Regions from separate parts of the Pseudorhizobium marinum genome, predicted to be linked through region 3. Evidence: riboswitches for the same ligand, from Rfam matches in the RefSeq annotation. Region 3 holds a riboswitch; each other region holds the start of a gene.
The links. Region 3 has a riboswitch for thiamine pyrophosphate ahead of thiB (thiamine ABC transporter substrate binding subunit). Riboswitches for the same ligand answer to the same signal wherever they lie in the genome.

Region 1 (4,672 bases), on a different contig from region 3:
AGAGTGCTCCCTTTCCTTTGAAGTGGCTGTAGATGGTTTGGATGGAAACATCTGCTGCTAGGGCTACTTGCTCCATGCTTGAGGCGACATAGCCTTCACTCAGAAAGACATCGGAGGCTGCAGCAAGGATTTTAGTTCGACTTCTCGCGATCCGCGTCTGCGCACCATTGTTCATGGATTGTCCTTGTTGCTTGCGGACAGGTTTCTGGTCGTCTTGACTGGATTAAATAGAATCGTCATTCTATTCAATAAGGAGATGCACCGATGCAGGAATCACAGTCCATCACCTGTCGCTGCCGGGCGGCTCGCCTGACGATTTCGGGCCCCAGCATTATGAGCAGCGAATGCATGTGTACCAGTTGCCGTTTGGCATCTGAATTTTTTGCTGCCTTACCGGATGGTGTCGGCGTGACGGATGGAAAGGGCGCGACTCATGTCATCATTCATCGCGCCGACAAAATCGCATGCGATGCTGGTGCAGAACGCCTCCAGCAACATAGACTTACCCCCGACAGCCCAACCAGGCGCATTTTCGCTGACTGTTGCAACACCCCGATGTTCCTCGACTTCGAACCCGGCCATTGGGTAAGCCTTTATGCGAAAAATTTGCCTGAAACCGCCCGACCAGCTGTAGAATATCGAATGTTCTGTAGCGACCTTGCCGATGCAGATCGCCTCCCCAGCGATGTGCCGAATGGCAGGCCAATCCCGCTAGGGGCCGCATGGCGCTTGGCCTCATCGTTTGCCCTTATGGGGTTCCGCAGCCCAACAGTGCCATTCCTGCAGCGAGCATCTAATGTCTGATCTCGAGAAAATTGAAATTGAGAACGTCATCTCGACCGGACGAACGAAGTTGGTCGACCGGCGGAAATACGAAGCCGTTCGGGATGCACTCCTGGTCGTCTTGCCCCGACAGTCTCCCGGCATGACCGAAGCAGAAGCCAAGCAGGCCCTCCTGCCGCACCTCACGGAGGAGCTGTTTCCTGGTGGAGACAAACTGGGCTGGTGGTTAGGTGCTGTTCGGCTTGATCTGGAAGCCAAGGGCATCGTCACCCGGGAAAACGCAAAGCCAAAGCGTTACCATCAAGCGGTCCAGCGAGTGGGAACCCTGTTGCGTTGAGCGGCAGAAAGTCCGCCAAGAGCTGCCACTCTCTGGCCTGCCGCCGGCTTCATGGAAATCGCGTTTAGGTGTTCCGTCTGAATCCGGAGAGCGTCATTGCCAAGGCGGATATTGAGCCGCGAGTATAAGCGTGAGCGGTGAAGCTGGTCGGGAAACGTTGGGCCACTGTTGCCCAGGCGGCCCGGGGGCTGGGTTGGGAAAAAGCCGCCGACGGCCGAGCAACTGGGTTTCGGTCGGTGTTTCGACAGAGGGCCCTTCGTGGAGCATTGACGTTTTGGAGCCCACCCCAACGACGAAGAAACTCCGCCGTTTGCGGTTCCGAGGTTTTTTTTCCGCGGACCATTGGGGACTACTTCATTGTAGTAGCCTCCGCGGGCTTCGTCATCACCAATATCGGTGAGCCTCAACCGTCACCCGCTGCTTGCGAAGCCGTCTCGCGGTTCTTGCGCTGGCGCGACCTGGGCGGCTTTCTGTTGCTGGTTCTGGCAAGGCGCCCTTGAACCTGACCTGGCAAGACAACTGATTTGCAGCCCGCTGGAACGGCGCAAGGACGTACTGGGCGCCTCGAATGAACGGCATGGGGCCGTCTTCGAACGACTGGGTCAGGTGTTCGCATCCACAGATGGGACAGAACGGAGAGCAGCCAGCTCCGAATCATCCAATCCGGCAACCCGGGCTCCTCGCTCACCAAGGCAGTCCCTTGCGAAGGGTTTGCAGGCCGGGGTCGCGCGTTCGATCTCCCGGGCGGGCCGGCCGACCTTTGCTGCATGAAGGAGCTCCCCCTGGCAATTTGCATCGTCGTCGATGAGCATCATTGATAAGCGCGTAACCCCCACAGGTTTGCGTGAAGCTTTTCGGTCGCGCGTGCTTGACCTGCTAATCCGACTATCGTAGCCTTGCATCATTCACCAGGGGTGCCCCGGCAAGGGGCTGAGATTCTGCTGGCTTTCGCAGCGCAGTGACCCGTTGAACCTGATCCAGTTCATACTGGCGTAGGGACGGTGCGAGCGCTCGACGATATACAGTCCACGTCTGGATTCCGTCTCTGCGTCCTTCCATCATTCCGGCTCTAGGACTGGGTCTCCAACCTGAAACTTGGAGCCTCACGATGAAGATTGCCGCCTCAACCCATTCGACAGCCGTTACCAGCGGGCCCTTGCCCGCGTCGCGCAAGATCCACTTGGCCGGAAAGCAGCATCCGGACCTTCGCGTTCCCATGCGCGAGGTCGCCCTCCACCCGACCTCCGGTGAGCTACCCGTCATCGTCTATGACACATCCGGCCCCTATACCGATCCGTCGCACGTCGTCTCGATCGAAGGCGGCCTGCCGAAGCTTCGCCAAGCGTGGATCGCAGCGCGCGACGACACCGAGATCTATCAAGGCCGCAAGATCCGGCCGGAGGACAACGGCTTTGCGGCCGGCGACCGGCTGACGCCGCAATTCTCTCCCCTGAGCCCTCCGCGCCGCGCGAAGGATGGGAAGGCGGTGACCCAGCTCGCCTACGCGCGGGCGGGTATCATAACCGCGGAAATGGAATTTGTCGCTATTCGGGAGAATCTGGGCCGGCAAGCCCAAGAGCATTCGCTGCAGCGGGACGGCGAAAGCTTCGGCGCGCACATTCCCGATTTCGTCACACCGGAGTTCGTTCGGCAGGAAGTGGCGAGTGGACGCGCCATCATTCCGGCCAATATCAACCACCCCGAAGCCGAACCGATGATCATCGGCCGCAACTTCCTGGTCAAGATCAACGCCAACATCGGCAATTCCGCCGTGACGTCCTCCATGACCGAAGAGGTGGAGAAGATGGTCTGGGCGATCCGCTGGGGCGGCGATACCGTAATGGATCTCTCCACCGGCCGTAACATCCACAACATCCGCGAGTGGATTATCCGCAACTCTCCAGTCCCGCTCGGCACCGTGCCGCTCTACCAGGCGCTGGAGAAGGTCGGCGGCATTGCGGAAAACCTCACCTGGGAAATCTATCGCGATACGCTGATCGAACAGGCGGAGCAGGGGGTGGACTACTTCACCATCCATGCCGGGGTGAGGCTCGCCTACATTCCGCTCACCATCGATCGGGTCACCGGCATCGTCTCGCGTGGCGGCTCCATCATGGCCAAATGGTGTCTACATCATCACAAGGAGAGTTTCCTTTACCAGCATTTTGAGGACATCTGCGACATCTGCCGTGCCTATGACGTCTCCTTCTCGCTGGGCGACGGCCTGCGCCCCGGTTCCATTGCCGATGCCAACGATGCTGCGCAGTTCGCTGAGCTTGAAACACTCGGCGAACTCACCAGGATTGCCTGGGAGAAAGACTGCCAGGTGATGATCGAAGGCCCGGGACATGTCCCGATGCACAAGATCAAGGAAAACATGGACAAGCAGTTGCAGATCTGCGGGGAAGCGCCCTTCTACACGCTTGGGCCGCTGACAACCGATATTGCTCCAGGTTACGACCACATCACATCAGGCATAGGTGCGGCGATGATCGGTTGGTTCGGCACAGCCATGCTCTGCTACGTCACCCCGAAGGAACATCTGGGACTGCCCGATCGCAACGACGTCAAGACTGGCGTCATCACCTACAAGATCGCCGCCCACGCAGCCGATCTCGCAAAGGGACATCCCGCAGCGAAAATCCGCGACGACGCTCTGTCCCGTGCGCGTTTCGAATTCCGCTGGGAGGATCAGTTCAACCTCTCGCTCGATCCCGAAACGGCGCGAGCCCTGCACGACGAGACGCTTCCTAAGGAAGCGCACAAGGTTGCGCATTTCTGCTCCATGTGCGGCCCGAAATTCTGCTCCATGCAAATCTCCCACGATATTCGGGCCGAGGCGCGGAAGGAGGGCTTGGCGGCAATGGCGGCAAAATACCGCGAAGGCGGCGATGTCTATATTCCGGTCCATGGGTTGTCCACGACATAGTCCGGGCAGTGACATGCGTGTTCTTGTCAAAGGGGCCGGCGTTGCCGGTCTGACGGTTGCCTGGCAACTCTATCGCCACGGCCTCGACGTGACAGTTATCGATCACGCCGAACGGGCGGGCGCCGGCGCATCCGGCATTGCCGGCGGCATGCTAGCGCCGTGGTGTGAGCGAGAAGCCGGAGACGAGCGGGTCCTCACACTTGGTCGCTTGGCCGCCGACTGGTGGGAGGCGGCCCTGCCGGGTCATGTCTGTCGTCGCGGGACCCTGGTGGTCGCCGGTGGCCGCGATACCGGCGAACTCGACCGCTTTGCCCGCCGCACAAGCGGTTGGGAATGGCGTGACGGGGCAGGTATCGCCGCACTCGAGCCCGATCTCGCTGGCCGTTTCCACCAGGCGCTGTTCTTTCCAGCCGAAGCGCATCTCGACCCGCGCGCTGCGCTTTCGGCGCTCACCGCCGGGTTGGAGGAGGCGCGCATGCGCGTCCGGTTCGGTCAGGCCGCACCGGCGCCGAGCGAGTTGACGTTCGACCGCGTCGTCGACTGCACCGGCGACGCGCAGATCGGACACCTGCCCGGGCTGCGGGGAGTGCGCGGCGAAATGCTCTTCCTCCAGATGCGAGATC
Region 2 (4,672 bases), on a different contig from region 3:
TGTGAGCGGCAGGCCCAGCGCGACCAGCAGCAGGAAGAGCCACAGCGCCGCCTCCTCCGCGCCGACCATGCCGGTCGAGAAGAGGTAGCGCAGGACGACCGAGGCCAGCACCAGCGCCAGAAGGACTGCCAGCACCGCCGCCGCCACGGTCGAGAGCGCCGCTTCGACGGCCTCCGCAAGGCGCCCGCTCTTCTGCTGCCAGTCGCTGGCCGGAGGCGGCAGTGATGGCGGCGCGGCACTATCCTTTACCGACAGGGGTCGCAGGTCTGTGTCCTCGCCTCGCCTCACCGCAGTTCGACGGCCAGGTCCTCGACGGCCGGCGCGCTGTCGATCAGCCCGCTTTCGGCCATGAAGGCGCCGAAGCGCTCGTAGCGGCCGCGGTCGAGGGCCGCCGGGCGCTTGGCAAAGCGCGGCAGCGTATCGAGGAAGGCCTGGCGGTTCAGCGCGTCATCGAGGTCCGGATAGGCCTTGATGAAGAGCTCCCAGGCCTCCTGCGGATGGTTGGTGAGGAAGATCGCGGCATCCTCGACGGCCTTCAGGAAGCGGGGAAGACGGTCGTCGCCGGCCATGTCCCTCTGGGCGACGAAGATCAGCTCGTCATAGACGGGAACGCCGTGCTCTTCGGGAAAGAAGGCATGGGGCTCGCCGCCTTCGAGGCGGATCTGGGTCAGCTCGAAATTGCGGAAGCCGCCGACGGTGGCGTCCACCTGGCCGCCGAGCAGCGAGGCGGTGAGCGCGAAGTTGACGTTGACGAGTTCGACGTCATCGAGGGACAGGCCTTCGGCCTCCAGGATACGCTTCAGCATGGCATCCTCGAAACCGGACACCGAAAAGCCGATCTTCCTGCCCTTCAGATCCGCCAGCGTCTTGACGGGACCATTGGCGAGAACCGTGATGGTGTTGAGCGGCGTCTCGACAAGCGTGCCGAAGCGGACGAGCGGCAGGCCCGCAGCGTGGTCGAGATAGAGGTTCGGCTGGTAATGCACGCCGATATCGGCCTGGCCGGCGGCGACCAGCCGCGGCACGGAGGACGGATCGGCCGGCGGCAGCAGTTCCACCTCGAGGCCCTGTTCGGCAAAGAGACCGCGCTCCTGGGCGACGACCATGGTCGCGTGATCCGGGTTGACGAACCATTCGAGCATCACGGTCAGCTTGTCGGCGGCTTGCGCTGGCAGGGGAAGCGCCAGGAGCGCGAGCGCGCCGAGGAGGGGAAGCAGGCGTCGTGTCATGATTTTATTCTCCGGCTAATTAAATTAAGGGGGCGATGGTCGGATTCCGGCGCCCAAGGGGCGAGCGGCGCCGTCAGGCGGTCGACGGCGGCGCGCAGGAGGAGGGTCATGGCCGCGAGTAGCGCCATGGCGGCAAAGACGGTGTCGGTCTGCATGCGGGCATTGGCCTGCACCATGACGAAGCCGAGACCCGCGGAGGCGCCGACCCATTCGCCGACCACGGCACCGATTGGCGCCAGCGGCGCGGCAACGCGCAGGCCCGAAACGAGCGCCGGCAGCGCCAGCGGCAGGCGGATGTGGCGGAGCACCTGCCAATGACTGGCCTTGGTGAGCGCGGCGGCATCGAGCAGGACCGGATCGGTGCGGTGCAAGCCGTCGGCGAAGGCGGATGCAACCGGAAAGAAGATGATGATCGTTGCCATCACTGCCTTGGAGGCCATGCCGAAGCCGAACCAGAGGACGAGAATGGGGGCGAGCACGAAGACCGGCAGCGCCTGCAGGACCAGCAGCATCGGCCAGGCGAGACGCCCGAGCCGGGGGAACGCCGCCATCGACAGGGCGGCGGCAAAGCCCAGCAGCGTGCCGCAGGCGAGACCGACGAGGATCTCCGACAGGGTGATCAGCCCGTTGCGCAGCAGGAATTCCGGCTGGCGGACCAGTGCTGCAGCCACCTGCAGCGGCGCGGGAAGAATGTAGCGGGGGGCGCCGACCAGCCAGACGACGGCCTGCCAGAGGGCGATCAGGCCCAGGAGGCCCGGTCCCATGTGCTTCAACGACATGGCAAGGCTCTACCGCGTCGGCGCCTGGTCGCCGCGCGAGCGCAGTCTGTCACGGATTGTGGTGCTGGATGCCATCAAACGATCTCCCGACGGTTACATCATGGAGATCCAGGTAAAGCGGAGAAGAGAATTGGCGCCTGATATGGCCGTTTCCGTTCCTACGCCGGTATGACCCGGATCAGGTTCAAGGGTCCGGCTCACCGCCATCTCAGCACCGTTACGATGCCCCCCTCGGAATTTCGTCATGTTTTGCGCAGACCGGCGGCAATGTCAATCGCCTTGCGCGGGAGCCAAGCCCGGCAGCGGCGGCGGGCGCCTCATGCGTTCCGCATCACGGAACCGACAGGTCCTGAGCGCGAAGGTAAAGCGTGCGGGTGCCGCCGATGTGATTGGTGGCGAATGTCTTCAGCGAACCTTCCGGGCCGGTTTCGCCGTAATCCTTCATCAGCTGGATCATGCTTTCCAGGGCGATCGCCTGGGCGGAGAAATAGGCGTTGTCGAACTGGTTCTGGAGCGCCGACTCCAGCGCCTGAAGCGTGTTGCGATCCTGCTCGCTCAGGTCCGCCGCCGGATCCACGCCCTCCTCGACGAGCGCCTCTTTCAACTCCGCCACAAACCGGCGCTGGTTCTCCGTCACCGTCTCGGCGAAGGCGCGCACCGACTCCTCCTGCCCACGGGAGAGCGCCAGTTCTGCCGATTCCACGAGGAAGTGGCTCAGGCTGGCCAAGCGTCCGGAAAAGGACTGCCTAGCATCCTCCTGCGCCGCAGCCTGCACGGCGCCCAAGGGTATGAGCAGAAGCGCAAGCATGAGTATCCGGGATGCTGACCTGAACATGAAAAAGAACCTTTCCTGCTGATGACCGGGCTGATGATGGAGAAGGCGCCGCCGCGGCGGCGCTCCCTGATCTCGAACCGCAGATCGTTGCCGAAGTTCCCGCGGCCGGACGCTGCCCGGAAGGACGCTACTGCGCCGGCTCGCTTGGCTCGTCGGTGAGCGCGGGATGGCTCGTCTGATCCTCGACGCCGCTCGGCGGCGCTTCGTCGGTGCGCTCGTAGGGCTCCTCGACGATCACGGTGGAGGTCGACGCAAGGTCCTGGACAAAAAGGAAGAAGCCCCCGACGACCACGACGATCACCGCCGCGGCAATGAACATGAGCTTTTTCGTGCGACTATCCATGGCTTGCTCCATTTGCTGTGGATCTCTCCAACCATGGAGCGCGGCGGAAGTTGCAAGGCATTTCCTCGCGGCGGCTTCTCCGTCGCTGAGCCACCCCGAGCCCTAGCAGGATATCAGTCCTGCTCGGCGCGACGCATGGGCATGCGGTCGATGAGGCCGAACAGCGCTTCGCTGTCGACAAACTCGCCGCTCTTCAGTTTTGCACCTCCGTCCTTGCCGATCAGGACCACTTGAAACTCACCGGGCGCGATGTCGGCCTGCCGGCGAAGTTCGGCGGCGTCGAGGTCGCCGATGCTGCCATAGACGGCTTCCGCGGTCTCCTCGGTCACCCGCACGACGACCATGTCGCGATCGGCGAGTGCCGCATCGGAGCGTGTGAACTCCGCCAGTTGCCGTTCCAGCCGGGCCTCACCCGCCGCGCCAAAGACGAGGGCGATGCGGTTCTTCCAGGTAAGCTGCGACAGGCTATCCATGGCGGATGCCTGCAGTGGAACCAGAAGGGCCAGCACCGTTGCGATCATCGGCCTTTGCATCTGCATCTCCCATCGGTTTGCGACCTGATCCTTGTGGTGGCGTCTGTCGATAACCTCAACGCCAGTTCGCCCGCCGAAGTTCACTCGGACGGAAAAACTTCTCAGGACCGGCAGCTCTCGGATCATCGTGATCTGGCTTTCGTTCACATTCTTCTTCATGGTATTACCGCAGGCATCGAAAGCGAAACGAAAGGCACCAGATGTTTCTCACGTCCCGGCAGTCGGAAATCGTCGAGCTGGCGAAGTCGCATGGCCGCGTTCTCGTGGAAGAGCTGGCGGGGCGTTTCGCGGTTTCACCGCAGACGATCCGGAAGGACCTGAACGATCTCTGCGACCAGCGGCTGCTCAACCGCATCCACGGCGGCGCGACGTTCCCGAGCAGCACGGAAAACATGCAGTACGAGGCACGCCGGCAGATTGCGGCACAGGAGAAGCAGGCGATCGGGCTTGCCGCCGCCCGCCTGATCCCCAACAACGCTTCCCTCTTCATCAATATCGGCACCACGACGGAAGCCGTCGGCGAAGCCTTGGTCGATCATCACGAGATGATGGTCATCACCAACAACATCAATGTTGCCAATCGCTTGCGCCTTCTCCCGGCCATGGAGGTGGTGATTGCCGGCGGCGTCGTGCGCGCTTCCGACGGCGGCATCGTCGGCGAGGCGGCGGTGGATTTCATCCGCCAGTTCAAGGTCGATTTCGCCGTGATCGGCACCTCTGCCATCGATGCGGACGGCGCCTTGCTGGATTTCGATTTCCGCGAAGTGAAGGTCGCACAGGCGATCATCGCCAATGCGCGCCACGTCATCCTGGTCGCAGATTCCACCAAGTTCGAACGGACCGCGCCCGTTCGCATCGCCCAGATCTCACAGGTTCACAGCTTCATCACCGACCACTGTCCGCTACCGTCGTTCCGGCGGATCTGCGCCGACAACAATGTCGAGCTGATCGAG
Region 3 (4,672 bases):
GAGACCGACGGCGAGATCGCCACCGCGGAGGCGCTGGCGAGAGGGGCACAGCGGCTGATCCTCGCCGGCGCCATGGGCGGCGAGCGCAGCGACCATGCGCTTCAGCATTTTCTCCATGCACTGCGCCTGGCCGAGCAGGGCGTCGATGTGCTTCTGACATCCGGCCTTGAGGAAGGGATGCCCCTGATGCCCGGACAGCCCAGAGTTCTCGACGTGCCAAAAAGCTCGATGTTCTCCGTCATCGGATTTTCCGATCTGGAAAACCTGACGATCACCAACGCCCGCTATCCGCTCGACAGGTATTCTTTGCCCTTCGGCTCCGCGCGCACCATATCCAATGTGGCTGAGGGCCCCGTCTCCCTGTCCATCGATCGCGGCAGGGCGATGATCCTGGCCCGCCCCTATGACCTGACTGGAGCCTGAACCTTGGCACCCCCGATCCTGAAACTCGACGATATCTTCCTCAGCTTCGGCGGCACGCCGCTTCTGGCGGGTGCCAACCTGCAGGTGGAGCCCGGCGACCGCATCTGCCTTGTGGGACGCAATGGCTCCGGCAAGTCGACGATGATGAAGATTGCCGCCGGCATGGTCGAGGCACAGTCCGGCGAAGTCTTCCGGCATCCCTCCGCCACCATCCGCTATCTTGAGCAGGCCCCGGATTTCGGCAGCTACCAGACGGTGCAGGCCTATGCCGAGGCGGGATTGGGCCCCGGCGACGACGCCTATCGCGTTACCTATCTGCTGGAGCACCTGGGCCTGACCGGCGAGGAGGACCCCAACCGGCTTTCCGGCGGCGAAGCCCGCCGGGCGGCACTGGCACGCGTCTTGGCGCCCGAGCCCGATATCCTCATGCTGGACGAGCCCACCAACCATCTCGACCTGCCGACGATCGAGTGGCTGGAAGACGAACTGCGCAAGACCCGCAGCGCGCTCGTGCTCATCTCCCACGATCGGCGCTTCCTGGAGAAGGTGTCGACCGCCACCGTCTGGCTCGACCGTGGTGTGTCGCGGCGTCTCGACCGCGGGTTCCAATACTTCGAAGCATGGCGCGACGAGGTGCTGGAGGCGGAGGAGCTGGAGCAGCACAAGCTTGGAAAGGCGATCGAACGGGAGGAGCACTGGCTGCGCTACGGCGTGACGGCGCGCCGCAAGCGCAACATGCGCCGCCTGGGCGAGCTCCAGACCATGCGCGCCGACTACCGCGGCCACAAGGGCGCTCAGGGCAGCGTGCAGGCGACGGCATCGGAAGGGCGCGAGTCCGGCAAGCTGGTCATCGAAGCCGAGATGATCACCAAGAGCTACGAGGAGCGCACCATCGTCGCGCCCTTCAGCATCCGCGTGCACCGGGGCGATTGCATCGGCCTCGTCGGCCCGAACGGCGCCGGCAAGACGACGCTCCTGAAGATGCTGACCGGACAGCTTGCGCCGGACACCGGTACCGTGAAGCTCGGCACCAATCTCGAGATCGCGACGCTGGACCAGAAGCGCGAGGATCTCGACCCGGAAGAAACGCTGTCCCAGTATCTGACCGACGGACGCGGCGAGACGCTTCTCGTCAACGGCGAGCAGCGCCATGTCGCGGGATACATGAAGGACTTCCTGTTCCAGCCGGAGCAGATCCGCACCCCGATCAAGAACCTCTCCGGCGGCGAGCGCGCCCGGCTGATGCTGGCGCGGATCATGGCGCGTCCCTCGAACCTGCTGATCCTCGACGAACCGACCAACGACCTCGACATCGAAACGCTCGACCTTCTGCAGGAGATCGTCTCCGGCTTCAGCGGCACCGTCATCCTCGTCAGCCACGATCGCGACTTCCTCGACCGCACGGTGACCTCGACCATAGCGCCCGCCACGCCGGATGCCCCCGATGGCCGCTGGATCGAATATGCCGGCGGCTATACCGACATGCTGGCTCAGCGCCGGGGCGCACAGGAAGAGCGGCGGCGCGTCGAAAAGCAGGAGAAGTCGAAGGCCGCAACGGCCGGACCCGCATCGGAGGCTCCCAGGAACAAGGTCAAGCTGTCCTTCAAGCAGAAGTTCGCGCTCGAGAACCTTCCCAAGGAGATGGCGAAGGTGGAAGCCGATATTGCCGCGCGAGAACAGAAGATGGCCGATCCCCAACTCTTCAGCAAGGACCCGGCGACCTTCAACAGGCTGGCGGCGGAGACGGAGAAGCTGCGCCAGGGCCTGACGCGGATGGAGGAAGAGTGGCTGGAGCTCGAGATGCTGCGCGAGGAGCTGGAGGGATAGGAGTTAACCCTCTGTTAGCCATAACGGGCGGCCATTTCGCTGCTTCTGCCGGAAACCGGAACAATCCTTCGGGACCTTCGTTCGGTTGTCAGTGTCGATCTGGGACAGACGCTGGTAAGACACCGAACCTTAGGAGAATTCCAATGCTGGCAAGTGTACCGAGTCGTCGGCTGGCTCAGCAAGCGGCACACCATCGTGTCCTGATTGTCGAAGACGAATTCCTGATCGCGCTCGACGTCGGCGAGACAGTTGAGGCGATGGGTTTGCAGATCGCCGGCTTTGCCAGCGGCCGCAGCCATGCCTTGGCGCTTGCCCAGACGGCCGACATCGCCCTGGTCGACGTGAACCTCTCCGACGGAAGAACAGGACCGGAACTCGGACGCGAGCTTGCCGAGATCTACGGTCTGACGGTAATCTACATGACTGCCAACCCGGAAGAGGTCAATCAGGTCCAGAACGGCGTGCTTGGCGTCCTGACGAAGCCCGTGATGCCGCATGTCGTGGAACAGTCCATCGATTATGCCGTTGCACGGCGCACCGGCGGCATTGCCTCCCTGCCCCGCGAACTCCACGTTTTCCAGCGCCCTCACTAGCGCCTCGATCCCGGCGCGAATGCTTGCCAAGGCCTGCGCTGCCCGGTACACCGTAGGAAGCTCTAACGGGGTGCCGCATCTGCGGCTGAGAGGCTTTGCCAACCCGCGGAACCTGATCCGGTTGATACCGGCGGAGGGATTAGACGGCTTCTGATCGACGCCTGTTCCCTTTCGTTGAACAAGGAGGCGTCAATGACAAGAACCCTGCCATTCCTGTGTTTCCTGTCGACCTTCGCAATCGCCTATCCTGCGATGGCGCAGGAGAAGACGCTGACCATCTACACCTACGAGAGCTTTACCGCCGAATGGGGCCCCGGTCCCCAGGTCAAGGAAGAATTCGAAAAGACCTGCGCCTGCACCATCGAGTTCGTCAGCGTGGCGGACGGCGTGGCTCTGCTCTCCCGGCTGAAGCTGGAAGGTCAGAGCACGGGAGCTGACCTGGTGCTCGGCCTCGACACCAACCTGGCGACGGAAGCCAAGGCCACCGGACTTTTCGAGCCGCATGGCCTCGACACGGGCGCCATCGCAGTCCCGGGCGGCTACAGCGACGAGGTCTTCATTCCCTACGACTACGGCCATTTCGCCGTGGTCTACGACACGCAGGCGATGCAGACGCCACCCAGAAGCCTGAAGGAACTGGTAGAAGGAGATCCGGCCCAGAAGATCGTCATTCAGGATCCGCGCACCTCGACGCCGGGGCTTGGCCTGCTTCTCTGGGTGAAGTCGGTCTATGGCGACGACGCTCCGGCGGCCTGGACGAAGCTCCGCGACAGGATCTTGACGGTGACGCCGGGATGGTCGGAAGCCTACGGGCTGTTCACCAAGGGCGAGGTGCCGATGGTTCTCTCCTACACCACCTCGCCGGCCTATCACATGGTCGCGGAGGGCACGGAGAGGTATCAGGCCGCCGCGTTCTCGGAAGGCCACTATGTCCAGATCGAACTGGCCGGAATGCTGACGACATCGAATGACAAGACGCTGGCGAGAAAGTTTCTCGCTTTCACGATGACGCCGGCCTTCCAGAACATCATCCCGACGACGAACTGGATGATGCCGGCCGCACCAACCTCCGAACCCCTTCCGGACGCCTTCAACAGGCTCGTCAGTCCGCAGAACACGCTGCTGATGGATCCCGAGGAGGTTGCCGCCCATCGACGGGCATGGATCGATGAATGGCTGACGGCAATGAGCGCCCGATGAGCGCCGAGTGAGCCGACAGCCATGATGATGACGCGGCGGCAGCGACGGTGGGGACTTGCCGGCAGCGCCATTGCCCTGGCGGCAACCGCGCTCTTCATACTTCTGGCACTGGCCGCGCTGCTGGCCAGTCAACCGGCGACTACCGATGGGTGGATTTTTTCGGCCTACACATTCCGGATCCTCCAGTTCACGCTTCTGCAGGCAGCTCTGTCGACCCTGCTTTCGACAGGCCTTGCCGTGCCCGTGGCGCTCGCGCTGGCGCGCCGCAGCCATTTCCCCGGGCGTCTCTGGGTTCTGAGACTCATGGCGCTGCCGATGGGCTTGCCGGTTCTGGTGGTGACGCTCGGTTTGATTGCCATCTGGGGCCGGCAAGGCTGGGCAAACGGCCTGCTCCTCTCGCTGGGTGCCAGCGAACCTATCAGCATCTACGGATTGAGCGGCATCCTTCTGGCGCATGTATTCTTCAACCTGCCGCTTGCCTGCCGGCTGATGGTCTCCGCGCTCGAGCGCCAGCCGGGCGAATCCTGGATGCTCGCCGCAGGCCTCGGCATGAACTCCGTCTCGGTCTTCCGCTTTGTCGAGTGGCCGGCGCTGGTAAGGATCCTGCCGGGCATTGCGGGCCTCATCTT

Region 1: another riboswitch for thiamine pyrophosphate. It lies ahead of thiC (phosphomethylpyrimidine synthase ThiC); the one in region 3 lies ahead of thiB (thiamine ABC transporter substrate binding subunit).
Region 2: another riboswitch for thiamine pyrophosphate. It lies ahead of EO99_RS0123485 (ABC transporter permease); the one in region 3 lies ahead of thiB (thiamine ABC transporter substrate binding subunit).

The regions. Positions count from the first base shown of each region.
Region 1 covers NZ_JMQK01000014.1:74,482-79,153, forward strand. The annotation lists gene EO99_RS0116790 (TetR/AcrR family transcriptional regulator) at 1-175, opposite strand, end outside; gene EO99_RS27530 (GFA family protein) at 265-804, shown strand; gene EO99_RS0116800 (DUF6958 family protein) at 797-1,120, shown strand; TPP riboswitch at 2,021-2,137, shown strand; gene thiC (phosphomethylpyrimidine synthase ThiC) at 2,229-4,049, shown strand; gene thiO (glycine oxidase ThiO) at 4,063-4,672, shown strand, end outside.
Region 2 covers NZ_JMQK01000030.1:34,398-39,069, reverse strand. The annotation lists gene EO99_RS0123495 (TRAP transporter large permease) at 1-222, opposite strand, end outside; gene EO99_RS0123490 (ABC transporter substrate-binding protein) at 285-1,229, opposite strand; gene EO99_RS0123485 (ABC transporter permease) at 1,226-2,008, opposite strand; gene EO99_RS27725 (hypothetical protein) at 1,992-2,180, shown strand; TPP riboswitch at 2,147-2,250, opposite strand; gene EO99_RS0123475 (DUF4142 domain-containing protein) at 2,340-2,843, opposite strand; gene EO99_RS0123470 (hypothetical protein) at 2,971-3,186, opposite strand; gene EO99_RS0123465 (DUF4174 domain-containing protein) at 3,300-3,878, opposite strand; gene EO99_RS0123460 (DeoR/GlpR family DNA-binding transcription regulator) at 3,920-4,672, shown strand, end outside.
Region 3 covers NZ_JMQK01000003.1:197,745-202,416, forward strand. The annotation lists gene EO99_RS0104985 (thiamine diphosphokinase) at 1-423, shown strand, start outside; gene EO99_RS0104990 (ABC-F family ATP-binding cassette domain-containing protein) at 427-2,250, shown strand; gene EO99_RS0104995 (response regulator) at 2,394-2,843, shown strand; TPP riboswitch at 2,900-2,999, shown strand; gene thiB (thiamine ABC transporter substrate binding subunit) at 3,036-4,043, shown strand; gene EO99_RS0105005 (thiamine/thiamine pyrophosphate ABC transporter permease ThiP) at 4,068-4,672, shown strand, end outside.